DNA from 3 places in the Janibacter sp. Y6 genome. Region 3 is predicted to be linked to each of the others. Evidence: predicted binding sites of a transcription regulator. Region 3 holds the regulator's gene; each other region holds the start of a gene.

Region 1 (9,512 bases), 250 kb from region 3:
TCGACGAGGTCGATGGCGACGAGGACCGTGCCGAGGAGCGCCATGAGCGCTGCCCCGCGCAGGTCGAGGCCGACCGCCTCGGCCCTGCGCTGCGTCGTCACGACGTCATCGAATCACGGGGCCCGGCACCGGGCGTCATCCGAAAGGCGGACGCCGCGGCTGCGGCTGCTCCCCCTTCGGCCGATGTGCGCGACACGTCGCGCGGGTCACGGTGGCTGCCATGGACCTGCCCCAGCTGCTCACCCTCGCCGTGCTCGCCCTCGTCGACTCGACGAGCTTTGGCACCCTGCTCATCCCGCTGTGGTTCATGCTCGCGCCGGGCCGGGTGCGCCCTGGCCGGGTGCTCGTCTTCCTCGGCACGGTCGCGGGCTTCTACTGGGTCCTCGGGGTGGCGCTGGCGACCGGGCTGCTGCTCACCGTGGCCGGCGACCTCGGGCAGTGGCTCTCGACGACGACCGGCACCCGCGTCCAGGTGGCCGTCGGCGTGCTGCTGCTCGCGACCGGCATCCTCATGCCGACGAGGAAGAAGGGCGACGGGGGCGGCACGACGAGCCGGCGGGTGCACCGCTGGCGCGACCGGGCGATGGGTGTCGACGGGCAGCGCGGCGGCACGGGGGCCCTCGTTGGTCTGGCCGTCGCCGCGGCCGCGATCGAGGCGGCGTCGATGATCCCCTACCTCGCCGGCATCGGGATCGTCACGAGCGCGCCCGTCGGCGCGGCCGAGCGGGCGCTCGTGCTCGCCGGGTACTGCGTCGTCATGGTGCTCCCGGCGCTGCTCCTGCTCGGTCTGCGGCTGGGGCTCGGGCGACGTCTCGAGCCGGTGCTGCGGCGCGTGGCCGCGTGGATGGAGCGCACGTCCGGCGAGACCGTGGCCTGGGTGCTCGCGATCGTCGGGCTGCTGATCCTGAGCAACGCGGGCGACGCGGGGCTCCCGGGATGGATGCCCTTCGGCTAGCGCCGGCGGCGCTGCTCGTTCCACATGACGACGGCCGTGAGGATCGAGCTCGCGAGGAGGGCGGCCTTGGGCAGCTGGGTCCACAGCGACCACGTCGAGTAGTCGTAGCCCCGACGACCGGGTGCGACCCAGAGCTCGCGCCGGTCACCGGTCTCGACGCGGCCGTCCCCGCGGCAGGCGACCCACCAGCCCGTGCGGGTCCGGCCGTCGTCGTCGGTCCACCTGACGTCCACGCGGTCACCGACGTCGTTCTTCGCGCACCGGTCGGTGTTCGCCGTGACGTGGGTGACCATCACCTCGCGCCGGTCGGTGAGCCCGAGGGCGTGGTGCCTCCAGTCCCCCATGAAGACCATCATCCCGAGCGCGACGACGACGAAGAGCCCGACCATCCACCGGGTCATCTGCCACCACGTGCGCCAGAGGCGCCGGGCGAAGGGGGGCCGCCCCGGGGACCCGGTCTGCGTCACCGGCCGCTCTCGGCCAGGGCCTCGGCGAGGTCCTTCGCGGTGCGCAGGGTCGCGACGGCGGACGTCGGGGTGGCCCCGGCCAGACCGCACGTCGGGGTGACGACGACGTCGGCGAGGCTCGCCGTCGTCAGACCGATCCGCCCCCAGGCCCCGGTGAGCCGGTCGTGGGCGCTGCGCCAGTCGGCGCCGACCCGCACCGCTCCTGCCCACAGGTGCGCTCCCCCTTCGACGGCCGCGGCGAGCTGCTCCCAGCGCGAGCCGTCGAGGAGGGTCGTGTCGAGCGAGAGCCCGTCGGCACCGGCCTCGTGCAGGAGCGCGACGGGGACCTCCGCGGCGCAGCAGTGGACGACGGTGCGGTGGTCGCCGGCGGCGTCGAGGACGACGCGAAGGGAGTCGCGCACCTCCGAGCGGTCGACGGCACGCAGCCGCCCGTACCCGGACTGCGTCGGCAGACGTCCCTCGAGCACGGCGGGCACCGCGGGCTCGTCGACCTGGACGACGAGGTCTGCGCCGGGGACGAGCCGGGCGACCTCGGCGACGTGCGTGCGCAGGCCCTCGGCGAGCGACTCGGTGAGGTCGCGACGCGCGCCGTGGTCGCTGACGACGCGCTCGCCACGGGTGAGCTCGAGGGTGGCGGCGAGGGTCCACGGACCGCTGACCTGGAGCTTGAGCGGGCCCTGCCAGCCGTCGTAGGCCTCGGCGAGCTCGTCGAGGTCGTGGCGCAGGTAGGCCGCGGCCCGGCCCTCGTCGCGGCCGGGGCGGTCGACGAGCCGCCAGCCGAAGGGCTGGGTCTCGACGTGCAGGCCCTCGAGGAGCGATGCCGCGCGGCCGATCATGTCGGCCCCGATCCCGCGGCCGGGGAGCTCGGGCAGGTGAGGCACGCCGCCGAGGAGGTCGCGCACGGCCCGGACGGCCTCGCGGGGGCTCTCGCCCGGCCAGCTGCCGACGCCGCTCACCCGGGTCGTCATGGGCAGGCCGGGGCTCGTCGAGGTCACGCCGGGCATCATCGCACCGGCGTCGCTCACAGGGTGAGCCGCAGCCGCACGGTGTCGCCGACGCCCACCCCCTCGGCGCGCTGGACCGCGACCTTGATGGGCACGTAGTAGCCGCCCTCACGGGGGAAGAGCGAGGTCGTGAAGTCGGTGGCCCCCACCCGGCCCGACACCGGGATGCACCCCCAGCCGTAGGTGAGGTCTCGCGCGACGTCGGCCACCTCCTGCGCCTGCCCGGCCGGCATCACCGCGAAGACGTAGGGCGCCGGCCCCCGCCACTCGACGACCTCCGCCTCGAAGTCCATGTCCACCCCGCCATCGTGGCACCACCCCCCGTCAGCCTTGGGAAGGCTGATGGTCGAGGGGGGAGGGCCGCTTGGTGGTTGAGGTGCGAGGGCCGCCAGGCCCGAGCCTCGAGACCACGGGGCCGTCGGTGGTCGAGGTGCGAGGGCCGCCAGGCCCGAGCCTCGAGGCCACCCGACAGCTGGAGGTCGAGGTGACGCGCCATCGGCGGTCGAGGCGCGAGGGCCGCCAGGCCCGAGCCTCGAGACCCTTGCTGACCGTTCACCGACAAAGGCCTGGCCTGTCGAACACCTGTTCGATATTGTGGGGTCATGGCGACGATGCCGCAGCTCCTGGACCCGGGCACCCCGGGCCAGAGCCGCGTGCCGGCCCTGCTCGACCAGGCCCACGCCGTCATCGACAGCCTCCAAGAGGCGATCGCCGCCGACCAGCGCACCGCCGGGCGGGCGCTGCGCGCTGATCTCGTCGAGGTCGAACGCCTCGCCCGACGGGTCGAGGCCGCACGGCTGCGCCTCGTCGCCCGCGCCGACACAGTGCGCGTGGCGGAGCGCACCGGGCACACCGACACCGGAGCCTGGGTCGCACAGTCCACGAACGGCGACCGACGACCCGCCTCACGCGACGTCCGACTCGCCACCGCGCTCACCGCACCCAGCACCATAGAGCCCGACCCCGGGTGCGACTCCCCCACCCTGACCCTCGTCGGCGCCGACGCCACCACCACGCCACCCGCACAGCCGCAGCCCGAGCTCGCCCGCACCGCCGCTGCCCTCGACGACGGGCGGATCAGCGCCGACCACGCCCGCGTCATCACCACCGCGATGGCAGACCTGCCCGAAGGACTCACCCCCGAGCAGCGCCACACCTGCGAGGCCGAGCTCCTCCTGCTCGCGGTCAACCGGGCACCGGCCAAGCTGCGGATCGCCGCACGCCGCGTCCTCGAAGCTGTCGAACCCGACGAGGACGTCGTCGACGCCCACGAGGACGACGTCCTGGCCGCCGAAGAAGCCCACGCCCGCGACGAGTCGGCCTTCTGGATCCGCGACAACCACGACGGCACCATGACCGGCCACTTCACCGTCCCCTGGGCCGCCGGCGCCATCCTCGGCAAGGTCATCGACGCCATGACCGCACCCCGACGCCGCACCCAGCCCGGCTCGGACACCGTGATCACCGAACCCAGCGACCTCGCCCGCCTCACCGGCGACACCCGCGTCGACGAGCTCGACTGGCAGCACCGCCGCGGCCTGGCCTTCGCCGACCTCCTCACCCGCATCCCCACCGACCACCTCTCCCGCAAGGTCGCCGCCACCCTCCTGGTCACCACCCGACTCGACGACCTCACCGCAGACCTGCGCCGAGCCGGGAGCACCGACGCCGGCGACCACCTCGACACCGGCACCATCCGCCGCATGGCCTGCGCCGCCGGGATCATCCCCGTCGTCCTCGACGGGCCCTCACAACCCCTCGACCTCGCCCGACACAAGCGCCTCTTCACCGAAGCCCAAGCCCTCGCCCTGTCCCTGCGCTACGACACCTGCGCCGCCCACGGGTGCGAACGCCCCTTCGCGTGGACCGAGATCCACCACCTCCACGCCTGGCGAGACGGCGGACTCACCGACCTGCTCAACGCCATCCCCCTGTGCGGCTACCACCACCGCATGATCGACGGACCCGACTGGCAGCACACCACCCACCGCGCACCCGACGACACCGTCACGATCCACTTCCACCGACGCACGTAGAAGGACGCACGCGGTGATGACGCGGCGGCAGTTCCGGAGGGGGTGTGCGCGGTCAGCGGGCGGTGGACGCGATGGTCGCCGAGCCGACGACACGAGTGCCCTCGTAGAGCACGACCGACTGGCCCGGCGCGATGCCGCGCACGGCCTCGTCGAGGTCCACGACGAGGCGAGGGCCAGAGCCGTCTCCGTCCTCAAGGCGAGGGCCGGAGCCGTCTCCGCCCTCGAGGCGGGCGCGGGCCGGGATCTCCTCGCCGTGGGCGCGCAGCTGCGCACCCACGCGCACCTCGCCGGTCGGCGCGGGACCGCACCAGCGCGGCTGGGTGCCGATGACCTGGCGCACGCCGAGCAGGTCGGAGGTGCCGATGAAGACGCGGTTGCTCGAGGCGTCGACCCGGGTGACGAAGCGCGGCTCGCCGTCGAGGCTGCTGCGCTCGAGGCCGAGGCCCCGTCGCTGACCGACGGTGAAGCCGTAGGCGCCCGTGTGGGCGCCGACGACCTCGCCCGAGCGCTCGTCGACGACCTCGCCGGGCCGCTCCCCGAGCCGGCCCGCGAGCCAGCCGCGGGTGTCGCCGTCGCTGATGAAGCAGATGTCGTGGCTGTCGGGCTTGCGGGCGACGGAGAAGCCTCGCTCTTGCGCCTCCTCGCGCACCTGCGGCTTCGTCGAGCGCCCGAGCGGGAAGAAGGAGCGGGCCAGCTGATCGGCGTCGAGGACCCCGAGGACGTAGCTCTGGTCCTTGGCCGGGTCGACGGCGCGGTGCAGCTCGCGGCCTGCCGGACCCTGCTCGACCTGCGCGTAGTGCCCCGTCGCGACGGCGTCGAAGCCGAGGGCGAGCGCCTTGTCGAGGAGCGCGGCGAACTTGATCTTCTCGTTGCACCGCAGGCAGGGGTTGGGCGTGCGCCCCGCCTCGTACTCGGCGACGAAGTCGTCCATGACGTCGCGCTGGAAGGCCCCGGCCATGTCCCACACGTAGAAGGGGATGCCGAGCCGGTCGGCCACCCGGCGGGCGTCGCCGGAGTCCTCGATCGTGCAGCACCCGCGCGCGCCCTCGCGCAGCGTCGCGGCGCTGCGCGACAGGGCGAGGTGCACGCCGACGACGTCGTGGCCCTCGTCGAGCATCCGGGCGGCGGCGACGGCGGAGTCCACCCCACCGCTCATGGCGGCGACGACACGCATGGCGATCAGGCAGCGCCGCTGGCGCGGCGGGCACGGTCGACGGCGTCGGGCAGCGCGGAGAGCGCGGCGTCGACGTCGGCCTCGGTCGAGGTCCACCCGAGCGAGACGCGCAGCGAGCCGCGGGTCTCCTCCTCGCTGCGCCCCATGGCGAGCAGCACGTGGCTGGGCTGCGGCACACCGGCCTGGCAGGCCGAGCCGGTCGAGACCTCGACGCCGGCGGCGTCGAGCAGGTACAGCAACGAGTCGCCGTCGCAGCCGGGGATGGTGATGTGGGCGTTGCCGGGCAGACGACGAGTGATGTCGCCGAGCTCCCAGCAGCCGGAGACGCGGATGCTCGGGTCGATCTCGCGGGCGCGGGTGAGGAAGCGGTCGCGCAGCGCGGCGACCCGGGCGGCCTCGGTCTCGATCTCGCCGACCGCCTCGGTGAGCGCGGCGGCGAGGCCGGCGATGCCCGCGACGGCGACCGTGCCGCTGCGCAGCGAGCGCTCCTGGCCCCCGCCGTGGGTCGTCGGGACGAGCCGGGCGTCACGCCGGGCGAGCAGCACGCCCACCCCGGTCGGCCCGCCGAACTTGTGCCCGCTCACGGCGAGCGTGTCCGCCTCGACCGCGGCGAAGTCGACGGGCAGGTGGCCCGCGACCTGCACCGCGTCGGTGTGGAAGGGGATGGCGTGCTCGTGGCACAGCCGGGCCATCGCGGCGACGTCCTGGACGGTGCCGACCTCGTTGTTTGCCCACATGACGCTGACGACGGCGACAGCGGCCGGGTCCGCCTCGACGGCGGCGCGCACGGCGTCGACCTCGATCGTGCCGCACTCCCCCGGCTCGACGAAGGTCAGCCGCGCCCCGGAGGTGTCGGCGAGGTGGGTCGCCGCGTCGAGCACCGCGTGGTGCTCCATCCCGGACAGCACGACGCGGTCGCGGGCGGGGTCGGCCTGGCGCGCGGCGAGGTAGGAGCCGAGCAGGGCGATGTTGTCGGACTCGGTGCCGCCGGAGGTGAAGATCACCTCGGACGGACGGGCACCGAGGGCGTCGGCGACCGCCTCGCGCGACTCCTCGAGGACGCGCCGGGCCGCGCGGCCGGCGGAGTGCAGGCTCGAGGGGTTGCCGACGCGAGCCATCTGCGCGAGGACGGCGTCCCGGGCGACCGGGCGGATCGGGGTGGTCGCCGCGTGGTCGAGGTAGGTGCTCATCGCCGTCGAGTCTAGGCCGCCCACCTGTGGGGGCGGCCCGCCCGTCCTGCCGGGTCGGATCCCCCTTCGCCCTCGGTCAGGCGGCGATGACGCCGGTGCCCAGGAGGACGAAGAGGACGAGGGCGAGCCCGATCCGGTAGATGACGAAGGGGCGGAAGGTGTGGGTGGAGATGTAGCGCAGCAGCCAGGCGATGACCGCGTAGCCGATGACGAAGGAGATGACCGTCGCCACGGCGATCGGGCCCCACGCCGGCTCGACCGGCTCGTCCGCGATGTCGAAGAGCTGCTGGAAGCCCGAGAGCAGCACCGCGGGGATCGCGAGGAGGAAGGAGTAGCGGGCGGCGGCCTCACGGGTGTAGCCCATGAAGAGACCACCGGCGATCGTGCCGCCCGAGCGCGAGACGCCCGGGACGAGCGCCAGCGCCTGCCACAGGCCGTAGTACAGGCCGTGCCGGACGGTCAGCTGCTCGAGCTGGCGGTCCTGCTTCGCCCGGCGGTCGGCGACGTCGATGACGAGCGCGAAGATGAGCAGCATCGTCGCGGTGATCCACAGGTTGCGCGCCGGACCGGTGATGACGTCCTTGAGCGCGATGCCGAGCAGGCCGATGGGGATCGAGCCGAGGATGACCATCCACCCCAGGCGCGCCTGCGGGTCGCTGTGCGGGAGCTTGCCCGCGACGGCGAGGCACCACGACCGGATGATCTGGGCGATGTCCTTGCGGAAGTAGACGAGGACCGCCGCCTCCGTGCCGAGCTGGGTGATCGCCGTGAAGGCCGAGCCCGGGTCCTCGCCGAAGAAGCGCCCGACGATCGACTGGTGCGCGCTCGAGCTGATGGGCAGGAACTCGGTGAGCCCCTGCACGACGCCGAGGACGATCGCCTGCAGCCAGTCCATGTGTGGTGCTCCTGTGGGGTGGGGACGGTTCGAGGAGGATCATGCCCTGCCGGACGTGCGAGACCCCGGGCGGGTGGTCCCGCCCGGGGTCGTGCGGGGGCTGGGTCAGCCCACCGAGATGTGCACGTGGTCGAAGTGGTTCTGGGTCGGGTCGCCCCGGTCCTCCATCGGCTTCCACGAGCCGCCGGGCATCCAGATCCGCTGCTTCCAGATGACGTACTTCACGTTGAGCTCGCTCGCGTGCTGCTGCACGAAGGCCGCGACGGCGTCGCCGTCGGCCGAGCCGCACATGACGTCGACGGCGTTGCCGGTGCCGTGATCGCCGGGGTCGCCGGCGCGGTAGCCGCCGATGTTCGTCAGGTGGGGGTACTGCGAGCGGACCGCGGAGTAGACCGCCTGGGCGTTCGGGCTGAGGCCGACGGCCTGGGCCTGCGCGAGGTAGCTCGTCGTGTCGAGGCCACCGGCGGGCGCGGGGGCCTGAGTCGTCTCCTCGGGCGTCGCCTCGGGCTCGGGAGCCTCCTGCTCCTGCGGATCGGGCTGAGCCTCCTCGGTCTGCTCGACCGGCTCCGGGGTCTCCTGCTCGACCACGGGCTGGGGCTCCGGCTTCGGGACCGGCTTGGGCTCGGGCTTCTTCACCGCGCCCACGTCGAGGTCGCCGGCCGACATCGCGCTCTGCAGCACGGGGGCGGGCAGGTCGGTCGGGACGGCGAGGGCGACGCGAGCGGTGCTGCGCTGCGCGGCGTCGTCACCGCGATCCTCGAGCATCGAGCTGGCCCGCGAGGACGCGGAGGCGTCGGGGGTGGGCTCGGCGGAGGCCGCACCGGTCGCGGTCGGCGCGGCGACGAGGGCGGAGGCGCCGACGACGAGGCCGACGCAGGCGGCGGACTTCAGGGCCGCGCCGCGGGGCAGCGTGCGCGAGAGGGAGCGCCGGGCAGGGGCACCGTGACGCGCCGCGTGCTTGGGAGGCTGGGTCACAGGGGCAGACCTTCGCTTCGGGGGCAGAGCAGACCCGGCTCTGGCGAGCCGGGGTGCCACCACAGTAGCGAGACCCGGGCGCGAAGTCACATTTCGATAACGCGCCGTGACGCACGTCGCCCCCCGGCCGGTCGGCCGGGGGGCGAGCTGCGCGTGCGGGCGAAGGGGGCGTCAGCCCTTCTTGCCCTTGACCGCCTCGGTGGCCTGCGGGAGCACCTGGAAGAGGTCGCCGACGACGCCGAAGTCGACGAGCTCGAAGATCGGCGCCTCCTCGTCCTTGTTGACGGCGACGATCGTCTTGCTCGTCTGCATGCCGGCGCGGTGCTGGATGGCACCGGAGATGCCGGCCGCGACGTAGAGCTGCGGGCTGACCTGCTTGCCGGTCTGGCCGACCTGGCTGGTGTGCGGGTACCAGCCGGCGTCGACCGCGGCGCGCGAGGCGCCGACCGCGGCGCCGAGGCTGTCGGCGAAGGCCTCGACCGGGGCGAAGTCGCCGCCGGTGCCACGGCCACCGGAGATGACGATGGCCGCCTCGGTGAGCTCGGGACGACCGGAGGCCTTCTTCGGCTCGGACGCGGTGATCTTCGCGGCCTTGGCGGCGTCGGAGATCTGCGGGGTGAGCTCCTCGAAGGCGCCGGCGCCGGCGGCCTGCTCCGGGGTGGCGGAGTTGGGCTTGACGGTGATGATCGCGGCGCCCTGGGTGACCCGGGACTTCACGCTGTAGCTGCCCGCGAAGACGGACTGCGTCGTGACGGGACCGCTCTCGCCGGCCTGGACGTCGACGGCGTCGGTGATGAGACCGGAGCCGGTCTTGAC
Region 2 (9,512 bases), on a different contig from region 3:
GCAGCGGTCGGATCGACGGCCCGAGGAACCCGTGGGTCGTCCACCGAGCGGGCGGAGAGCCGAAGGCCGGCGCCCCGGCCGCGTGCGTCGCGGCGAGCGCGGCGCCGAAGGCGTCGGCCTGGAAGTTCGTCGGCGGCACCGGCGAGAGCCGCTCGAGGTCGAGGTGGTCGGTCTGCACGTCGTACACGCGGACCACCCGCGCGCCGCCGCTCTCCTCGGCCTCCTCGAGCCAGAGCAGGCCGCTGGCCTCCCAGGCCGTGTAGCCGGCGGGCGCCTCGCCGGCGTCCTTGCGGAAGATCTCTGGGTCCTCGGTGCTCACCGGACCAGCCTACGAAGGGGGAGCGCGCCCCCGGTCAGCTGTCGTGCCGGTGGTAGAGCGAGGTCATCTTCCCGTCGGGGTCGATCCGGCCGAGGATCGCGTCGGTGATCTCGCCGAGCTGGGTCATCTGCTCCTCGGTGAGGGCGTCGACGACGTACTCGCGCACGGCGCGGACGTGACCGGGCGCGGCGGCCTCGACCGCGCGCACGCCGTCGTCGGTGAGCGAGGCGTTCGTCGCCCGGCCGTCGCTGGGGCAGCGGCTGCGCTCGACGAGCCCGCGGTCCTCGAGACGCTTCACGACGTGGCTGAGGCGGGGCAGGGTCGAGTTCGTCTGCGCGGCCAGCGCGGTCATCCGCAACGTGCGGTCGGTCGCCTCGGAGAGCATCGCGAGGACCTGGTACTCGAAGCTCGTCATCGCGCTCTCGCGGCGCATCTGCGCGTCGAGCGCGGCGGGGAGCAGCTCCATGACCGCCACCGTGCGGACCCACGTGGCCAGCTGCGGGGTGCTGAGCCAGGGAGTCGTCATGCGTGCAGTCTACGCAAAAGTTGTCTTGTCAACAAATGACGCGGGCGACGGGGCGGTCGCTCGTGGTCACCCTGCCGGCAGACGTGCGCCCCGCCCTCGACCCGGGCGGGGCGCACGTCGTGCCCGGTCAGCGCGTCGGCGTGTGGAGGTGGCGGACGCGGCGGCGCTCAGGCGGGTCAGGCGGTCGGCGTGGTGCCGACCTCCTCGATCGGGTCCACGGCCGGCCGCGTGACGGCCGGGCCGTCGCTGCCGCCGGCGCCCGAGCCGGTCGTGGTCTTGCCGTCGCCCGCGATTGCCGTGGCGACCGCGTCGGTGACGTCGGCGTGGAAGACGCTGGGGATGATGTAGCTGCGGTTGAGCTCCTCGTCGGTGACGACGCCGGCGATGGCGTCGGCCGCGCGGATGAGCATCTCGATCGTCACGTCCTCAGCGCCCGCGTCGAGCAGACCGCGGAAGACGCCCGGGAAGGCGAGGACGTTGTTGATCTGGTTCGGGTAGTCCGAGCGGCCCGAGGCGACGACCGCGGCGTACTGCGCGGCCTCGGCGGGGTCGATCTCCGGGTCGGGGTTGGCCAGCGCGAAGACGATCGGGTCGCTCGCCATGTGGTCGCGGATCCACTCGGACTTGAGGATGCCCGGGGCGCTCACGCCGATGAAGACGTCGGCGCCCTCGAGGCCGGCGGTGAGGTCGCCGCGGACCCGACGCGGGTTGGTCCGCTGCGCGAGCTCGAGCTTGGCCGGCGGCAGCGAGTCGTCGTCGGCGGACAGGCAGCCCTCGCGGTCGTACATGACGACGTCCTTGGCGCCCGCGGCCATGAGCAGGGTGACGATGGCGCTGCCTGCGGCGCCGGCGCCGGAGACGACGAGACGAGCGGTGTCGAGCTCCTTGCCGAGGACGCGCAGGGCGTTGCGCAGCGCGGCGAGCACGACGATCGCGGTGCCGTGCTGGTCGTCGTGGAAGACGGGGATGTCGAGGCTCTCGCGCAGCCGACGCTCGATCTCGAAGCACTGCGGCGCGGCGATGTCCTCGAGGTTGATGCCGCCGAAGCCGGGGGCGATCATCTCGACGGCGCGCACGATCTCGTCGGGGTCCTGGCTGGCCAGGCAGATCGGCCAGGCGTCGATGTCGGCGAAGCGCTTGAAGAGCGCGGCCTTTCCCTCCATGACCGGCATCGCGGCCTCGGGCCCGATGTTGCCCAGGCCGAGGACGGCCGAGCCGTCGGTGACGACGGCGACCGTGTTGCCCTTGATGGTGAGGCGACGCGCGTCCTCGGGCTGCTTGGCGATCGCCATGCTCACCCGGCCGACACCGGGGGTGTAGGCCATCGAGAGGTCGTCACGGGTGCGAAGGGGGACCTTCGACTTGACCTCGATCTTGCCGCCGAGGTGGAGCAGGAAGGTGCGGTCGGAGACCTTGTGGACCTTGACCCCTTCGACCTCCTCGACGGCGGCGACGAGCTGGTCGGTGTGCGAGGCGTCGATGCCGGAGCACGTGACGTCGACGACCAGGCGGTCGTGCCGGGAGTCCGCGACGTCGATCGCGGTGACGATGCCGCCCTGCTGTGCGATGACGGTGGCGACCTGGCCGACGACGGCGTGGTCGGGCGCAGTGTGCAGGCGGACGGTGATCGAGTACGACGAGGGAGTAGCGGCGGCCATGTGAGTAGGGTCTCACCACCGGGGGCTCGGGGCGTAGTCGGTCTCATGTCTCACGCGGTCTCGCGGGCGTGTCGAGCCGCCGGCCGAGCCCCACCTCGCTCGCCGGTCGGGCCCCTCGCGCGCGTCGTGCCTCGTGCCACCTCGCTGGCACCGCGGCTGGGTGACGATGGGGCGGTGATCCCCCTCTCGGCCCAGCGCGTGCGGACGCGCCACTTCACGCCCGACGACGCCGACTTCGTCCTCGCCGTGCACCAGCACCCCGGGCTGCGCCGCTTCATCCCGCGCCAGGTCATCGAGGACGCCGACGCGGCCGAGGCCGTGCCCGCGCGGATCGAGCGCTTCCGCAGGTACGACGCGGATCCTGTGCTCGGCGTGGTCCTCGTCGAGACGATGCCCGTCGACGACGCACCGGCCGTGCCGGTCGCCCTCATCATGCTGCAGCCCATCCCGGCCTCGACGGGCGTCGACCTGCAGGACGTCGAGATCGGCTGGCGCGCCCACCCCGAGCACACCGGTCACGGCTACGTCGCCGAGGCCGCCCGTGCCGTCCTCGACCACGTCCTCGCCTCCGGGCTCCCGCGCGTCGTGGCCGTCACCGACCCCGCGAACTCTGCCTCTCAGGCCGTCTGCGAGCGCATCGGCATGACCCGCGTCGGCCTCAGCCGCGACTACTATGACGAGGAGACGACGCTCTTCGTCGCCGACCGCCCGGGTGGCTGACCACCCGAGTCGATGACGCCGTCTCCACTCGTATGTCCTGACCGCTAGACGGCGTCATAAGGGCTCATCGACCGTCTCAGGTAGCCCGGCCTCCACGGGTCAGCGTCGGACCGGGCTCATCGCGGCAACCCCTGGGTGAGGCGGGGGAGCGCTCGCTCCACCGGCCCGGGTAGCCCGTCCTCGTCGAAGACGACGACGTCGACCGTCGTGGCCTTGCCCTTCGGCCGGGTCCACGTGCCCAGCGCGCGCCCGGCCTGGACGACGGTGGGGCGGAAGACGCCGTTCTTGCCCGGGACGACGTGCACCCGCTCCTGCTCGTCGGTCATCACCGGCGAGCGGTCGCCGTAGCCGAGGACGACCTCGTCGAAGCCGGGCAGCAGCAGGGGCGCTGCCGTCGCCCGCTTGCGCGAGCCGTACGTCTCGAGCACCTCGGGGTCGACCCAGTGCCTCACCCCGTCGACCTCGATCGACGTCAGCGTGGTCGGCGGGTCGGCGACGGGGGAGAGGTCGCGGCGCAGGAACTTGCTCCACCACATGAAGTCGGCCTCGGCCACCGGGCCGTGCCCGAGCACGTACCGCGTGAACCACCGGGTCACGGCCTCCTCGCGCGTCAACCGCTCCGTCGCCGGCAGCCAGTCCTCGCTGAGCACGAAGAGCTGCTCGACCGCTCGCCCCTCCGCGCGACGGGTCGGGCCCAGGCAGATGACCTGGCTCAGGGCGAGGTGCGCGATCTGGTGGTACCCCCGGCCGCCGTCGACCGGCACCCCGGCCCCGGTCCATGCCTCGAGCAGCTCGGACCGGCTGAGCCCCTCGGCCGGGATCGCCTCGCGGGCCACCTGCTCGGAGCGCTCGATCACCTCGTCGGGCAGACCCAGCTCGAGACGACGACGCTGCGTCGAGCGCAGGGTCGGCTCGCCCATGACGTCGAGCATCCAGCCGAGGTCCTCGGCCGCCACGGCGAAGAGGGTGCCGCGCATCGGCCACGACCGCACGATCTCGCGCGCGTCGTAGGCGTCGTAGACCTCGGCGAGCGACCGCCCCGTCGTCCGCAGCGCGATCGACATGGTCGACCCGGGGAAGTCCTGCGCCTGCGTGCACGTCAGGTGCCGCACCACCTCCGTCGGCGACCCCATCGGGTCGACGAGCCGCTGCGAGAGCAGCCTCATCCGGGCGACGTCCTCGACCGTCCAGCGCGTCATGGCACGAACCTAGGCCTCTGCGGCCCCGCCGTCACGACCTCGGTCATGCGGACCCCTCCTGTCTCGTCGCACGTGCCGGTGGACGGCCCGTCGGGGCTCGCCGCTTCGCTCCGTACCTCAGGGGCCACGGCTGGTCGAGGCTCGTCGCCCCGCTTCGTCACTTCCTCGCACCACGGCGGGTCGAGGCTCGTCGCCCCGCTTCGTGACTTCCTCGCGCCTCGGGACCACGGCATCCCCTACGTCCGTCGTCTCGCGAGCTCGACGACGACACGGCTGCCCTCACGCAGCACCCGGTGCTCGAAGCCCCGGTCTAGCATGCGGTGGTGCCTGCCGCACAGGGGGATGCCGTTCTTCAGGTCGGTGCTCCCGCCGAGCTTCCACGGGTGCGCGTGATGGATCTCGGTCCACGCGAAGGGGATGTCGCACCCTCGCGCCGCGCACGTGTCGTACATGGTCGCGAGCGCCACGCGCTGCGTCGAGGAGTAGAAGCGGGTCTGCCGGCCGAGGTCGATCGGGATGGAGTCGCCGTCGAGGACCGCGGGGACGATGCCGGCCTGGCACGCGACCCGACGGACCTCGCCCGGGCTGAGCGTGTCGCCCGTGTCGGTGGACCCGACGCGCAGTGTCTCCCCGACGAGGTCGCTGAGCCGGGTGGTGACGACGACGGTGGCCGCCGTCTTCTCGTGGAGGTGGTCGGTGGGCAGGTGCCCGAGGAGCACGGCGAGGTCCTGGCCCTGGCGCTGCTGGCGGGCGACCTGCCGGTCGCGCGGGCTGAGCCCGGGGTCGCACCACGCCGGGAGCGGCAGCACGCTGGCCCCTGACGCGCCCGCCCCTGAGAGGCCCGAGCCGGGCGACGTCTCGTCACCCGCCCCGGTGCTGCCGTCAGGACCTGCGGCGCCACGTCGTCGCGGCGAGGACATCGCGTCGAGGATCTTCTTCAGCGTCTGCCCGGCGAGGGTGGGCACGGTGAACTGACCGTGCATCGTCCCGTCGCCGTTGTCGCGGATCCAGAAGGAGGCGCGCTCCCACGCGAGGTCCTCGGCGCTGCGCACCTGGTGCTCCTCGTGGGCGTCGACAACCTCGACCGGCTGCCCGACCTGCTCGAGCACCCGTGCCGCGAGGCGGCGGAGGTCTCGTGGTCCGTGCCCCTGCGCGAGCTCGATGAGCCCGCGCTCGCACCCGAGGACCGTCTCCGGCGCCAGCCCGTCGGGCAGCGCGGACAGGCTGGTCTGGATGACCTCGACCTGCTCGCGCGACAGGTCGCCGGCGAGCTGGGCGCGCCCCGTGAGGCTCACCTCGGGCCCGCGCGGCTCAGCCCCGTCCACCCCTTCGCCCGCCGTGCCGACCCCTGGCGCCCCAGACCCCTGCGCCCCGACCCTCACCGCCCCGGATCCCGTCGCCCCGCTCCCGCTCGACGTCACGGCGGCCAGACCCGCGCCCTCGGCCCGCTGGGCCTGCCGGTAGCCCGCCCGCGGGTCGCTGCTCGTCACCTGGGCCAGCCACTGCCCCGTCGACCGCGCCCCGGTCCGTCCGGCGACGTCGATCGACGCGGCGACGGCTGCGCCCTTGTCGGTGAGCGCCTGCATCCGGTTGAGCAGACGGGTCAGCTCACGCATCACCTCGCCCATCTCGCGGGCGGTGACGCCCGACGCTCGCCCGAGCGCGTCGAGGTCGGCCTCGAGCCGGTCCAGACCGGCGTGCACCTCACCGCAGGCCCCACCCGGACGCGGACCGTCCGGAGAGGGGCGAAGGGCTGGTGCGAGAGCCATGAGTAGAACATACGTTCGACCACCGACAACGCTGCCGCCCTGGCGAGACCCGACCATCACCCCTTCGCTGCGACTCGCTACCGAGATATCGGGACACGCCTAGACATCGGGATACCGTCCGATCTCATGGACCCGATCACCAACCCGTACGCGCCCGGCGCCGGCCAGCGACCGCCCGAGCTCGCGGGTCGTGAGGAGCAGCTGCAGACCTTCGACGTCGTCCTCGCGCGAGTCGCCGCCGGCCGTCCCGACCGCAGCCTCGTCCTCACCGGGCTGCGCGGCGTGGGCAAGACGGTGCTCCTCAACCAGCTCCGCAGCGCTGCCGTCCGCGCGCGGTGGGGGACCGGCAAGATCGAGGCCCGCCCGGACCAGCGGCTGCGCCGCCCCCTCGCCAGCGCCCTGCACCAGGCGGTCCGCGAGCTCGGCCACAGCCAGGCCGAGGAGGTCGAGCACGTGCTCGGCGTCATCAAGTCCTTCGGGCAGCGCGACTCCGCGCCCGGCACGAAGCTGCGCGAGATGTGGACCGGCGGCATCGACGCGCCCGCGATCAAGGGGCGCGCCGACTCCGGCGACATCGAGATCGACCTCGTCGAGCTGCTCACCGACGTCGGCGGGCTCGCGGCGGACCTCGGCCGCGGCGTCGCCGTCTTCATCGACGAGATGCAGGACCTCGGGCCCGACGACATCTCCGCGCTGTGCGCCGCCTGCCACGAGATCAGCCAGTCCGGTCTGCCCGTCATCGTCGTCGGCGCCGGGCTGCCGCACCTGCCGGCCGTGCTCTCGGCGAGCAAGTCCTACTCGGAGCGGCTCTTCCGCTACGTGCGCATCGACCGGCTGCCGCGCGAGGCCGCCGACCGGGCGCTCACCTCGCCCGCCGAGCTCGAGGGCGCAGCCTTCGAGCAGGAGGCCCTCGACCGTCTCTACGCGGCGACGGGCGGCTACCCCTACTTCATCCAGGCGTACGGGAAGTCGGTGTGGGACAAGGCTCCCCGGTCACCCATCACCCCCGACGACGTCACCGTCGCGGCTCCCGACGCGGAGAGCGAGCTCGCCGTCGGCTTCTTCGGATCGCGCTTCGAGCGCGCGACGCCGGGGGAGCGCGAGTACCTGCGCGCGATGGCCGACCTGGCTGCCGACACCGCGGCGAAGGGGGAGGAGCTCGACGACATCGAGTCCGTCGCCACCGCGGAGGTCGCCTCGCACCTCGGCAAGAAGCCGCAGTCGCTCTCGCCGGCTCGAGACGCCCTGCTGAAGAAGGGCCTCATCTACTCGGGGGAGCGCGGCCGCATCGCCTTCACCGTGCCGCACTTCGGCCGGTACCTGCGCGAGCAGACCTGAGCGAAGGGGGACCGCCCAGTCCTCGCATCGTCACGAGGAGGTTGCCGGTCACGACGAGACCGATCCCCACCCAGGCCTGCAGCCCGAGGCGCTCGTCGAGCAGCACCAGGCCCGCCAGAGCCGCGACGACCGGGTTGGCGCTCGTCAGGGCGGCGAAGCTGCCCGCGCTCACCCGGCGCAGCGCGAGCAGGTCGACGACGTAGGGCACGAGCGAGGCGAGCACCCCGCACGCCGCGGCGAGCAGGATGGCCTGCGTCGTCGGCGGGTGCACGACGAACCACACGAGACCGACGGGCAGCCACAGCCCGGCCGACGTCAGGCTGGCGAGCGCGGTCCCGGTCAGGCCGGGCAGCGCTCCCCCCACGGCGCGGTTGAGCACGATGTAGGCGGCCCACGCGGCCGCCGCGGTGAGGGCCATCGCGATCCCGAGCAGGTCCGACGTCGGACCTGGGTCGGTGAGGACGACGACCCCGACGCCCGCGAGGGCAGCGGCGAGCAGGCCCCCGGAGCGGCGCGAGTCGACGACCGCGACGGCGAGCGGGCCGACGAACTCCAGCGTCACGGCCAGCCCGAGCCCGATCCGCTCGATCGCGCCGTACAGCCCGAGGTTCATGACGCCGAAGACCGCGGCGAGACCGAGGACGGGCAGCCACTGGTCGCCATCGGCGCCGACCGCAATGTCGTGCGACGAGTGCAACTCGTGACCTAGACCGTGATCACCAGCCTGGCCACCATCGCACCGTGCTCCATCACCGTGGTCGCGGCGGCCACGATGCTGCTGCGACTCTCTGGCACTCAGATCAACCCACCCTGGATCGTCATGCTCGCGCTGATCTGCTCGCTGATCACCGCTCAAGTCCTGGCGTCGCTCCTCGCGCTGCTGGGGCTGCGACCCGAACTGGCTCGCGAGGCTTAGTTGTTCCTAGCGCCGCGCACCGCTGTTGCTAGTCCGCTCAGTGACGATGGTTTTCGAACGGCGACGACCGACGGGGCGTGGGACTGCTCAGTGATGGTTCGAAAGTCGGGGTGGGGCCGCTCAGTGAGGGTGGGTTGATCTTTCCGAGCAGATCGCCGCGCAGTCTTCGACGACGAGCCTCGGTTATGCGGCGTGGGCTGAGGTCAAGCCCAGGTCGTGGAGCGCCTTGATCGCCGCCGCTAGCCCGGCGGTGGTGCTGCCGACGACGGGGATCTCGAGGAAGTCCCCGGTCTCGGTGGGGTTGTCAGTCTCTCCGCCGTGAGCGGCGACTGCGTCGTCGACGGCGTCCTCGACGTCATCGGGGGTCAGGCCCAGCGAGTCTGCTTCCGTGAGCGAGTAGCGAAGGAGGTACTCGCTGGGCTCAGCGGTATCGGCGGAGGGGTTGACCTTCTTCACGAACGCTTCCCACCACGTCTTAGCGTCGGCGTCGAGGTCGCCGGTGTCGACCCAAGGCTGGGAGTACCCCAGGCGACGCTTGCTGTGCGCGACCCAGTAGGCACGCGACCCAGGTAGTTCGAGGTAGGCCTCGACGTCGCGGTCGACATCGCCCACCCCGAGACGTCGGATCGCGACGGCCTCGCCCTCGCTCTTGGCCAGTTCGATGACGGCTTGCTCCGCGCGCTTCATCTGTGGAGGCGGGTAGCCCTCACCGCCGAAGTACGTGCTCAGCCAGGCCAGGGCACCCGCTCATGTGGGAGGTGGGCCAGCTCGTCGACCCAGGGTCCCGGCTCCAGCACCGTGAGGCTGTTGTGCTCGACGCGCGCGACAAAGGTCCCGCCCGAGGAGATGTTCACAAACGGCGGCTGGCAGCCGGGGTTCCCCGGCTGAGCAACGGCTTCGAGAACGGCGTTCGGGGCCGCACGGACCTCGTCGTGCCCGTAGGGGCCCTTCACCGTCGCGACCACGAGGACGCACGAGGGGCGCTTCAGGTTCGCCAGCAGCGCCGCGAGGGCGTCTCGTGTCAGCTGCTCGCCGGCGTACCGGTGGTGGTGGAAGACCATCTCTGC
Region 3 (9,512 bases):
GCGCGGCTACGCCAGCCCGCACCGAGGCGCCGTGTGCGCACTGACCGCAGCAGGTATCGACCTCGCCGACCAGCCGGCCCTGACCGTCGAGTCCATCACCGGACGCGGCCGGGAGGTCGTCACTCCGGATGGTCGCCGCATCGACGTCGAGGACGGCGCAGCACCCTACCTGTTCGCGCAGAAGCTGGCTCGCCTCCTGCAAGGAGCACCCGGCGATGCCCCGCTGCTGATCAACGACACGGGCGCAGCCCTTCGAGAGCGTGCCCTCGCCGACATCCTCACCACTGCCCGCATCGAGCTCGGTCTCAACCTCGTGGGTCTGCGCGCCGAACGACGTCAACCCACCGGCGACCGGTGGCTGACCCGATGGGGCCTCAGCATCCAGGAGCTCCGCCGATGACCACCGTGGCCCTCCACGCCGAGCGGATCCGCGCGCGACGCCTCGAGCTCGCTCTCTCCGAACGGGAGGTCGCCTCCCGGTGGGGCGTCAGCACCGCCGTCCTGCGCAGCGTCGAAGCCCGTCGCGTCGACGCCGACCTCACCCTCGGTCAGGTCGCCAAGCTCGCCGACATTCTCGGCCTCGGCCTCGACGAAGTCATCGGCATCCCCACGGCCCCGATCACAGATGACAGCCTCGCGGCGGACGTCGAACTCCTGGGGTCGGTCCTCGCTGACATCCGTGTGCTCGTGCCCGTGGAAGGCATCGCTGCGGCCCTGTCCTGGGACCTGGACCGGGTCCACCGGGCCCTCGATGAACTCGACCGTCGCCTTGAGCCAATCGGACTGCGCGTCCACCGCCTCGGTCACGACGTGCGCATCGCTAGACGGGTCACCGTGGCCAGCGAGGAGCAGCTTCGCGCGGTGTGGCGTCGGCACTTTGCGGTCCGTAGCCTCGCACCGGTGCAAGCCCGTCTACTCCTGCAGATCCGCGACGGCAAGGTCAAGATCAGCGGCAACAAGGACACCGAGAAGGTCCGCCTCCCCGAGCTCGCAAACGCCGGACTCATCCAGCCTGCGGACGCCAGCACCGGGACGAACGCCAAGTGGGAGCTGACCGATGATGTCCGGTTCAGCGTGCTCCTCGGTGAACTGTGACGTCTTCACGGCCAGCCGTGGGCCGTGTCCACTGGGCACGTCTACTGCGGCCCGACGTCCTTCCGCATCGCCGCCTCGATCCTGCCGCGGGCGGCGTCGCAACGGTTCCGGCGGAGCGCGGTTCCCAGGGGAATCTTGTGGTCTTGACGGATGGGCTTGGCCTTCCAGGCCCTGCTGATGTCGCGGCCTGCCTCCGCCCGTGCCGCTGCTACGTACTCTCGGTAGGCATCGGCCACCTGCGGACTTGCAGAGATGTTGAGCAGGGCTTGGTGATACGCGAGCCGGCTCTGCACATCGTTGATGTGGTTGGTGAGACGTTCCCGTGCGTCGGGACCCCTCTCACGACGGATCACTCGATAGGGCGCTTCGATGTAGTCCTCGACTGCTGACAGGGCATCCGCGTAGATCTTCGACCTTTCGACTCTGCGCTGCTCGCGCTGCTGCCGCCGGTAGCCCTCGACGGCGACGGCGGCGGCGATGAGCGCCGCAAGGATGACTGCGAGGTCCGCGTGATCGAAGCCGCGAATGAAGCAGATGACCTCGTTCATCGCTGCCGTCCGCGCGCCTGCTCGCGTGCTGCCCGGCGCCGGTCCTGGGGAAAGCCGTGACCCTCTTCATCTAGGGGCCACTCGTGACCGGCTCGGACCATGTCTTCCGCGACGACCTGGTTGGTGATGATGTGGGCGAGTGAGATCAGTCCCTTGTCGTGGGTCCACCTGCGCTCGGGGACGTCACGCGGGTACCACAGGCACATGGAGCCGTCGGGGTTTCGGTGGTTGGGCACCACTTCGCTCATGGCCAGATGCATGTGCCTGGGCAGCAATCGCGGCGTGCGGGCAGGCAGCCCGCCGAAGACCCTGGGCGAGTCCATCGCTGGAAGCCCGTAGGTTTCCAGCGTCCCGCTTGGCTCGAATATCGCTACTGCCTCGAATGGCTCAGCCCGGGCGGGCGCCTCAAGGGTCATCCAGAACGCAACCCATGACGGCGCGAGCACCGTCGACACGTCGAGCTGCGGCCAGTCACGCATGCCTGCCAGGAGAGACCTGCGCCACTCCCCATCCCATCCGTACCACGGCCGCGACGGAGTGCTACGCAGGAGCGCTGCGCCGCCCCTGATCACGACTCGAGTCGCCAAGACTTGGTCGGGACGAACGGTGCGGCTCGTCCGACTCCCAAGTTCTGGCGCGCCCTCTTGTCCGCAGCGATCTCGGCGTAGACGTCCTCGGCGAGGGGCGGGGGAAGAGTCTCCGGGTCTCCCAGCCACTTGCTGAGCTCGTCGTGGGCCTGGACCGGGTGTCCATCCTTCTCGTGAGCGATGGCCGACTGGAGGTGCGTGCAGGCTCGCTTGAGGCGCTTGACGACCTCGTCCTTGTCGAGGTTGGTCTTGATAGGTCCGGGTGCTACCCCAGTCGGATCAGGCGTCTCACGATCAACCAGCTCGGCTGCGGCGTACTCGTACCACGCTGCCAGGCCCTCAAGCTCGGTCATCGGTCCGGACAGGCAGCCCAGCGCGAGGGCCTTGATGTTCCATGAGCACAGGGGCTCCTTGTGGTGCTTGTTCCAATGCTTGACCAGACGAACTACACGGGCAAAGACCGAGTCGGTGTCCTTGATGGCACGGAGCACCAGCCGAGTGTGCTCCTCAGGGTGCGACCGGTCCCACGAGTCGTCCTTGGGGATGTACAGACCATCGCCCTGGGGGTAGTCGACCGCGACGATGACGTCAGCCGTGAAGTCCTGGGCTCCGGGAGTGACAGGGTCACGGAACCGCACGAGGATCGAGCGACGGCGGTTCTTGTACTCCACCTGCAGGTCTTCGTACTGCTCCTTGAGCCCCTCCCGGATCGCCTGGGCGGCACGCTCGATCAGTACTCCCGGCCCATCTCCTGCAGGACCGTACTGGCGGTCGGGATCGGGAACGACGACGCCGAGGTCGACGTCTGACAGCGGGCTGAGCGCGTCGCCGTGCGCGACGCTGCCGTTGACGTAGGAGCGAGATCCTGCGAACTCGGACTCCAAGCACTTGATGATGGCGCTTCGGCGTGTACGTGCCTCCACGAGCTCTTCGTCGCTGACCTCGATGGCCGCTCGGGCGTCACGGAGCAACTGCTCCAGGGTGGGCTGATCGGACATGCTCTGCTCTCTTCCTTGCTGGTGGGCCATTCGGCCGGGACTGGTTGACAACCAGAAGAGCGAGCGTGGTCTGATGGATGTGCACCATCCGCGGTTCAGGTTCCACCTGCTCTGCCCTCGTTGCGCCCGGTTGCCCCCGGGCGCTTCGTGGTTTCTGGCGTACTGACGATGTTCAGTTGTACGTCTTGCCACCGACAGCGCCCCGGTCCCCTGCAGTGGGGTCCGGGGCGCTGTGGGTTATCGGCTTGTCACTTCGTCACTGACAAAGTGATCACGAATGTCACCGCGCAACCGATGACACCTCGCGCAACTCCCCGGTGACATTCCGATGCGCGTCGACATCAGCTGCAGCCGCTGGTGGAGCCGCAGCCCTCGCAGACGTAGCAGGAGCCGGCGGGGCGCATCTTCGTCCCGCAGGTCATGCACATCGGCGCGTCGGCGGTCTTGCCCTGGAACTTCTCCAGCAGCTCGGCCGAGCTGTGGATCTGGCCGCTGACCTCACGGGCGGAGGCGGCGCCAGCGCCCGAGGTGACCTCGGCCGCGTGCTCCTCGACCGGGGCGTCGGCCTTCTTCGAGGACGGGGCGGCGGACTGGCTGTAGGTCTCCAGCTCGTCCTCGAGGTCCTCGTCGTCCTCGTTCGGCGCGGCCGCGTAGGACCCCGTCTCGAGCTGGCGGGCGCGCTCCTCGGCGGTGTGGATGCCCATGAAGGAGCGGGTCTCGAAGTCGAGGTAGTCCAGCGCGAGGCGACGGAAGACGTAGTCCATGATCGACTGCGCCATCCGCACGTCCGGGTCGTCGGTCATGCCGGCCGGCTCGAAGCGCAGGTTGGTGAACTTCTCGACGTAGGTCTCGAGCGGCACGCCGTGCTGCAGCGCGATGGAGATCGCGATGGAGAAGGCGTCCATGAGACCGGCGAGGGTCGAGCCCTGCTTGCCGAACTTGAGGAAGATCTCGCCGAGCTCGCCGTCGTCGTACGTGCCCGACGTGAGGTAGCCCTCGGCCCCGCCGACGGCGAAGGACGTGGTCTGCGAGGTGCGGCGCTTGGGCAGACGACGACGCAGCGGGCGGTACTCGACGACCTTCTCCGGCTCCGCGGCCTCGGTCTTCGCGTCCTTGGCGTCCTTCGCGTCCTTGGCGGTCGAGCCGCCGTCGGAGAGCGGCTGGCCGACCTTGCAGTTGTCGCGGTAGACCGCGAGCGCCTTGAGCCCGAGCTTCCAGCCCTGGATGTAGACGTCCTCGATCTCCTCGACGGTCGCGTCCTCCGGCAGGTTGACCGTCTTGCTGATCGCGCCGGAGAGGAAGGGCTGGGTCGCCGCCATCATCCGCACGTGACCCATCGGGCTGATCGAGCGCGCACCCATCGCGGTGTCGAAGACCTCGTAGTGCTCGGTCTTCAGCCCGGGGGCGTCGATGACGTGGCCCTTGTCGGCGATGTACTCGACGATCGCCTCGACGGTTTCCTGCGCGTAGCCGAGCTTCTTCAGCGCGCGCGGGATGGTGAGGTTGACGATCTGCATCGAGCCGCCGCCGACGAGCTTCTTGAACTTCACGAGCGAGAAGTCCGGCTCGATGCCGGTGGTGTCGCAGTCCATCATGAAGCCGATGGTGCCGGTGGGCGCGAGGACCGAGGCCTGCGCGTTGCGGTACCCGTTCTTCTCGCCGAGCGTGATGACGGCGTCCCACGCCTTCGTCGCGGCCGCGTGGATGTCCTTGTCCATCGTGTGCAGCGTGCGGACCTGGTCGTTCGCCGCCTGGTGCTTGCGCATGACGCGCTTGTGGGCGTCGGCGTTGCGGGCGTACCCGGCGTAGGGGCCGACGACCGCGGCGAGCTCGGCGGAGCGCTTGTAGGCGGCACCGGTGAGCAGCGAGGTGATCGACGCGGCGAGGGCGCGGCCGCCGTCGGAGTCGTAGCCGTGGCCGGTCGCCATGAGCAGCGCACCGAGGTTGGCGTAGCCGATGCCCAGCTGACGGTAGTCACGGGTCGTCTCGCCGATCGGCTCGGTCGGGAAGTCCGCGAAGCAGATGGAGATGTCCATCGCGGTGATGACGAGCTCGGCGACCTTCTGGAAGGTCGCGACGTCGAAGGTGTCGTCGTCGCGCAGGAACTTCAGCAGGTTGAGCGAGGCGAGGTTGCAGCTGGAGTTGTCGAGCGACATGTACTCGCTGCACGGGTTGGACGCGGTGATCCGGCCCGTCTCGGGGTTGGTGTGCCAGTCGTTGATCGTGTCGTCGTACTGGATGCCCGGGTCGGCGCACTCCCACGCGGCCTTGGCGATCTTGCCCATGAGCTCACGGGCGTCGACGGTGGAGATGACCGAGCCGTCCTTGCGGGAGGTGAGCCCGAAGTCGGTGCCGTCCTCGACCGCACGCATGAACTCGTCGCTGACGCGCACCGAGTTGTTCGCGTTCTGGTACTGGACCGAGACGATGTCGGCGCCGCCGAGGTCCATGTCGAAGCCCGCGTCGCGCAGGGCCCGGATCTTGTCCTCCTCGCGGGCCTTGGTCTCGACGAACTCCTCGATGTCCGGGTGGTCGACGTCGAGGACGACCATCTTCGCCGCGCGACGCGTGGCGCCACCGGACTTGATGGTGCCCGCCGACGCGTCGGCACCGCGCATGAAGCTCACGGGGCCGGAGGCGGTGCCGCCGGAGGAGAGCAGCTCCTTGCTGGAGCGGATGCGGGAGAGGTTGAGGCCGGCGCCGGAGCCGCCCTTGAAGATGAAGCCCTCTTCCTTGTACCAGTTGAGGATCGAGTCCATCGAGTCGTCGACGGAGAGGATGAAGCACGCCGAGACCTGCTGGGGGCTCTTCGTGCCGACGTTGAACCACACCGGGGAGTTGAAGCTGAAGACCTGGTGGAGCAGGGCGTAGGTCAGCTCGTGCTCGAAGATCTCCGCGTCGGCCGGGGTCGCGAAGTAGCCGTGGTCCTTGCCCGCCTTGACGTAGGTGAGCACGACGCGGTCGATGAGCTGCTTGAGACCCTGCTCGCGCTCGGGCGTGCCGACGGCGCCGCGGAAGTACTTCGTCGTGACGATGGTGCTCGCGTTGGCGGACCAGAAGTCGGGGAACTCGACGCCGCGCTGCTCGAAGATCGTCGCGCCGGTCTTCCAGTTCTGCTGGACGACGTCGCGCTTCTCCCAGGTCACCTCGTCGTAGGGGTGGACGCCCTCGGTGGTGTAGATGCGCTCGACCGTGATCCCGCGGTTCTTCGCGGATCGACGGGTGCTGGGCTTGCCGGCGGTCTCGGTCATGGTCCCTCTCTCGGTGGTGCGGGTCTGCAGGTGGTGCTGCTCATGTGGTGCTGTGTGGTGCGGGCGGCGTGCAAGGGAAGACCTCGCATCAAGCGTGTCACCGGGTACCGACAGCCCGATCGCGTGCCGGTACCCGGGGGTCTAGGGGGCGTCCTGCGCGAGGGCGGCGTGCTCGGCGCGCAGCAGGGTGATGGCGGCCTCGAAGTCCTCGAGCGAGTCGAAGGCCTGGTAGACGCTCGCGAAGCGCAGGTAGGCGACCTCGTCGAGCTCGCGCAGCGGGCCCAGGATCGCCATCCCGATCTCGTGGGCGTCGATCTCGGCGCTGCCCTGCGCCCGTACGGCCTCTTCGACGCGCTGGGCGAGCAGGGCCAGCTGGTCCTCGGTGACCGGTCGGCCCTGGCAGGCCTTGCGGACGCCGACGAGGACCTTGGCCCGGCTGAAGGGCTCCGCCGCGCCCGAGCGCTTCGTCACGCTCAGGCTCGCGCTCTCGAGCGTGGTGAAGCGCCGGTTGCACTCGGGGCACTGCCGACGCCGACGGATCGAGGACCCGTCGTCGGCCGTGCGCGAGTCGATGACGCGAGAGTCGGTGTGACGGCAGAAGGGGCAGTGCACGATGCTCTCCTCTCGGGCACGGTGGCACAGGTCGGGCACCGGCTGACCTGCACGAGGCGGGTCGCCGGCTGTGGACCGGGGTGTGGATCAGGGCGGTTCTGCTGTGGACATCTGTCGACAACCGGTGGACAACTCCGCCTCACATGTGCACTACATGTGGACGAATGACATCGGTGTAACCACTAGATGTAGTGCCATTTCATCACGCCCACCACCACGCACGCAAGACCCGGCGAGCCCCCGGGCGGGGAGGCCCGAGATACCGGGCGACACGCCGGTGCCAGGCCCCGCCGACGGCCGGCGGGGACAGCACGACGGCCGCACCCGGTGGAGGTGCGGCCGTCGCCGTCGCCCGGGTCGGGTCGAGGGACCCGGGTGGTCTGGTGATCCGTCGAGACGGTCAGCGCGTCGGGATGACGAGCTCCTGGCCGGCGTGGACGAAGGGGGTGCTCAGCGCGTTCTCCGAGCGGATGGCCGAGACGGCCGCGCTCGTGGGGACGCCGGGCATCTGGCTGGCGGCGACGTCGCTGAGGGTCTGCCCCTGCTCGACGGTGACGGTCGTGGCCGCAGCGGCCTCGCCGCCCGCGGTCGCGATGCCGGTGCCGAGCGCGAGCAGCGCCGCGACGGCGATCGTCGTGAGCGCGAGGCGACCCCGCCGGGTCACCCGCAGCTCGGTGGGGACGTCGGTCCCCGTCGGCACGGACACGAGGTGGCGCTCGGCCCGGCGCGGGTCGCGCAGCGCCGAGGGCCGGGCAGCGTGCTGCGGGGCCTGGACGGTGAGTGCGCTCATGGTCTCCTCCTGGTCGTCTGGTCGAACCGGTGTTCGACGAGGCGTCTGCACGATGTCTAGCACAGGTGTTCGAGCGAGAACAAGACACGCTCGAACATGTGTTTGATCTAGACCGGGCCGAGCACTACCGTCGGCCACACGGGAGAGACAACCAGCGAGCACCGACAACGCTGTCCTCCCCCGCAGGAGCAGGCCACCAGCCGCCCCCTCACGGGTCGCGGCGCGAGCGAGACAGCGAGGGGCGCGATGAGCGAGGACAACATCCGCACGTTGCCGGTGCGGGACAACGGCGAGGGGCTGACCGCCCGGCAGGTCAAGGTCCTCGAGGTGATCCGCAGCGCGGTCGCGACGCGGGGCTACCCGCCGAGCCTGCGCGAGATCGGCGACGCGGTCGGGCTGACCAGCCCGAGCTCGGTGGCCCACCAGCTGACCGCGCTCGAGCGCAAGGGCTACCTGCGCCGTGACCCCAACCGGCCCCGCGCCATCGAGGTCGTCTCGCCCGAGGCGTCCCGCTCCCCCGAGGGCGACGCGCAGACGCACGACATCGCCGGCTACCGCGGTGGCGCCAGCCCCCAGGACCCCGACGCGACGGGCAGCGGCGACGCCCACCCCGCCGCGACGTACGTGCCGGTGCTCGGCCAGATCGCCGCGGGCGTGCCAATCGTCGCCGAGGAGAGCGTCGAGGAGGTCTTCCCCCTGCCGAAGCAGGTCGTCGGCGAGGGCTCCCTCTTCCTCCTGCGCGTCGTCGGCGACTCGATGATCGAGGCCGCGATCTGCGACGGCGACTGGGTCGTCGTGCGCCAGCAGCCGACGGCCGACAACGGCGACATCGTCGCGGCGATGCTCGACGACGAGGCGACGGTCAAGACCTTCAAGCGACGTGACGGCAAGGTGTGGCTGCTCCCCCACAACCCCGCCTTCGAGCCGATCGACGGCGACCACGCGACGATCCTCGGCAAGGTCACCGCGGTCCTGCGCCGCATCTGAGCCTGGCGCGCCGCCCCGGCCGGACGGGCCCGCCCTGCACGGGGCGGGCCCGTCGCGCGTGACGGGGCCGCTCAGCCGACCTCGGTGCTCGCGCGCACCAGGGCGTCCAGGCTCGTGTCGAGCGAGCCGTCGACCCGGTGGGTCGCGAGGTCGTCACCGCGCGTGCGTCCCCTCGTGATGATGACGACCGGCGTGCCGAGCTTGGCGGCCCGCCGCACGAACCGCAGGCCGGACATCACCTGCAGGCTCGACCCGAGCACGAGCAGGCTCGGCGCCGCCTCCGTGAGCGCGAAGCAGTGCTCGACCAGGGGCTTGTCGACCGACCCGCCGAAGAAGACGACATCGGGCTTGAGCATGTCGGACCCGCACACGAGGCAGAGCGGCGCCTCGAAGGCCTCGACCTCGACCTCCTCGAGGCGCACGTCGCCGTCGGGTCGGATCTCGTCGCTGTCCGCGTCGAAGCCGGGGTTGCGCTGCGCCATCCGCTCGTCGAGCGCGGCCCGGGCCTCCCGGGCGCCGCACGCGAGGCAGACCACCTCGGCCAGGCTCCCGTGCAGCTCGACGACACCGGTGCTGCCGGCCGCCTGGTGCAGGCCGTCGACGTTCTGGGTGATGACGCCGCCCACCTGACCGCGCTCCTGCAG

Evidence for each region. The regulator LexA, encoded in region 3, represses DNA repair genes until DNA is damaged. The targets are predictions, from matches to a motif close to TCGAACANNTGTTCGA.
Region 1: a site for LexA is predicted at 3,001-3,016, ahead of L6241_RS04235 (DUF222 domain-containing protein). Genes of this name have one in related genera too.
Region 2: a site for LexA is predicted at 6,195-6,210, ahead of L6241_RS14660 (DUF222 domain-containing protein). Genes of this name have one in related genera too.

The regions. Positions count from the first base shown of each region.
Region 1 covers NZ_JAKLYZ010000001.1:909,120-918,631, forward strand. Annotated here, with positions in the region: gene L6241_RS04210 (sensor histidine kinase) at 1-101, opposite strand, end outside; gene L6241_RS04215 (GAP family protein) at 221-955, shown strand; gene L6241_RS04220 (hypothetical protein) at 952-1,422, opposite strand; gene L6241_RS04225 (methionine synthase) at 1,419-2,417, opposite strand; gene L6241_RS04230 (DUF1905 domain-containing protein) at 2,444-2,719, opposite strand; gene L6241_RS04235 (DUF222 domain-containing protein) at 3,029-4,462, shown strand; gene mnmA (tRNA 2-thiouridine(34) synthase MnmA) at 4,515-5,636, opposite strand; gene L6241_RS04245 (cysteine desulfurase family protein) at 5,642-6,826, opposite strand; gene L6241_RS04250 (undecaprenyl-diphosphate phosphatase) at 6,903-7,721, opposite strand; gene L6241_RS04255 (hypothetical protein) at 7,827-8,696, opposite strand; gene L6241_RS04260 (electron transfer flavoprotein subunit alpha/FixB family protein) at 8,868-9,512, opposite strand, start outside.
Region 2 covers NZ_JAKLYZ010000007.1:25,369-34,880, forward strand. Annotated here, with positions in the region: gene L6241_RS14635 (fructosamine kinase family protein) at 1-319, opposite strand, end outside; gene L6241_RS14640 (MarR family winged helix-turn-helix transcriptional regulator) at 354-845, opposite strand; gene L6241_RS14645 (NAD-dependent malic enzyme) at 1,022-2,503, opposite strand; gene L6241_RS14650 (GNAT family N-acetyltransferase) at 2,678-3,223, shown strand; gene L6241_RS14655 (winged helix DNA-binding domain-containing protein) at 3,340-4,422, opposite strand; gene L6241_RS14660 (DUF222 domain-containing protein) at 4,659-6,191, opposite strand; gene L6241_RS14665 (ATP-binding protein) at 6,318-7,529, shown strand; gene L6241_RS14670 (DMT family transporter) at 7,486-8,226, opposite strand; gene L6241_RS14675 (hypothetical protein) at 8,242-8,445, shown strand; gene L6241_RS14680 (hypothetical protein) at 8,629-9,132, opposite strand; gene L6241_RS14685 (hypothetical protein) at 9,171-9,506, opposite strand.
Region 3 covers NZ_JAKLYZ010000001.1:662,551-672,062, forward strand. Annotated here, with positions in the region: gene L6241_RS03060 (hypothetical protein) at 1-400, shown strand, start outside; gene L6241_RS03065 (helix-turn-helix domain-containing protein) at 397-1,095, shown strand; gene L6241_RS03070 (hypothetical protein) at 1,137-1,643, opposite strand; gene L6241_RS03075 (hypothetical protein) at 1,640-2,122, opposite strand; gene L6241_RS03080 (nucleotidyltransferase domain-containing protein) at 2,212-3,228, opposite strand; gene L6241_RS03085 (vitamin B12-dependent ribonucleotide reductase) at 3,570-6,479, opposite strand; gene nrdR (transcriptional regulator NrdR) at 6,621-7,091, opposite strand; gene L6241_RS03095 (LysM peptidoglycan-binding domain-containing protein) at 7,492-7,881, opposite strand; gene lexA (transcriptional repressor LexA) at 8,128-8,868, shown strand; gene L6241_RS03105 (NAD-dependent protein deacetylase) at 8,940-9,512, opposite strand, start outside.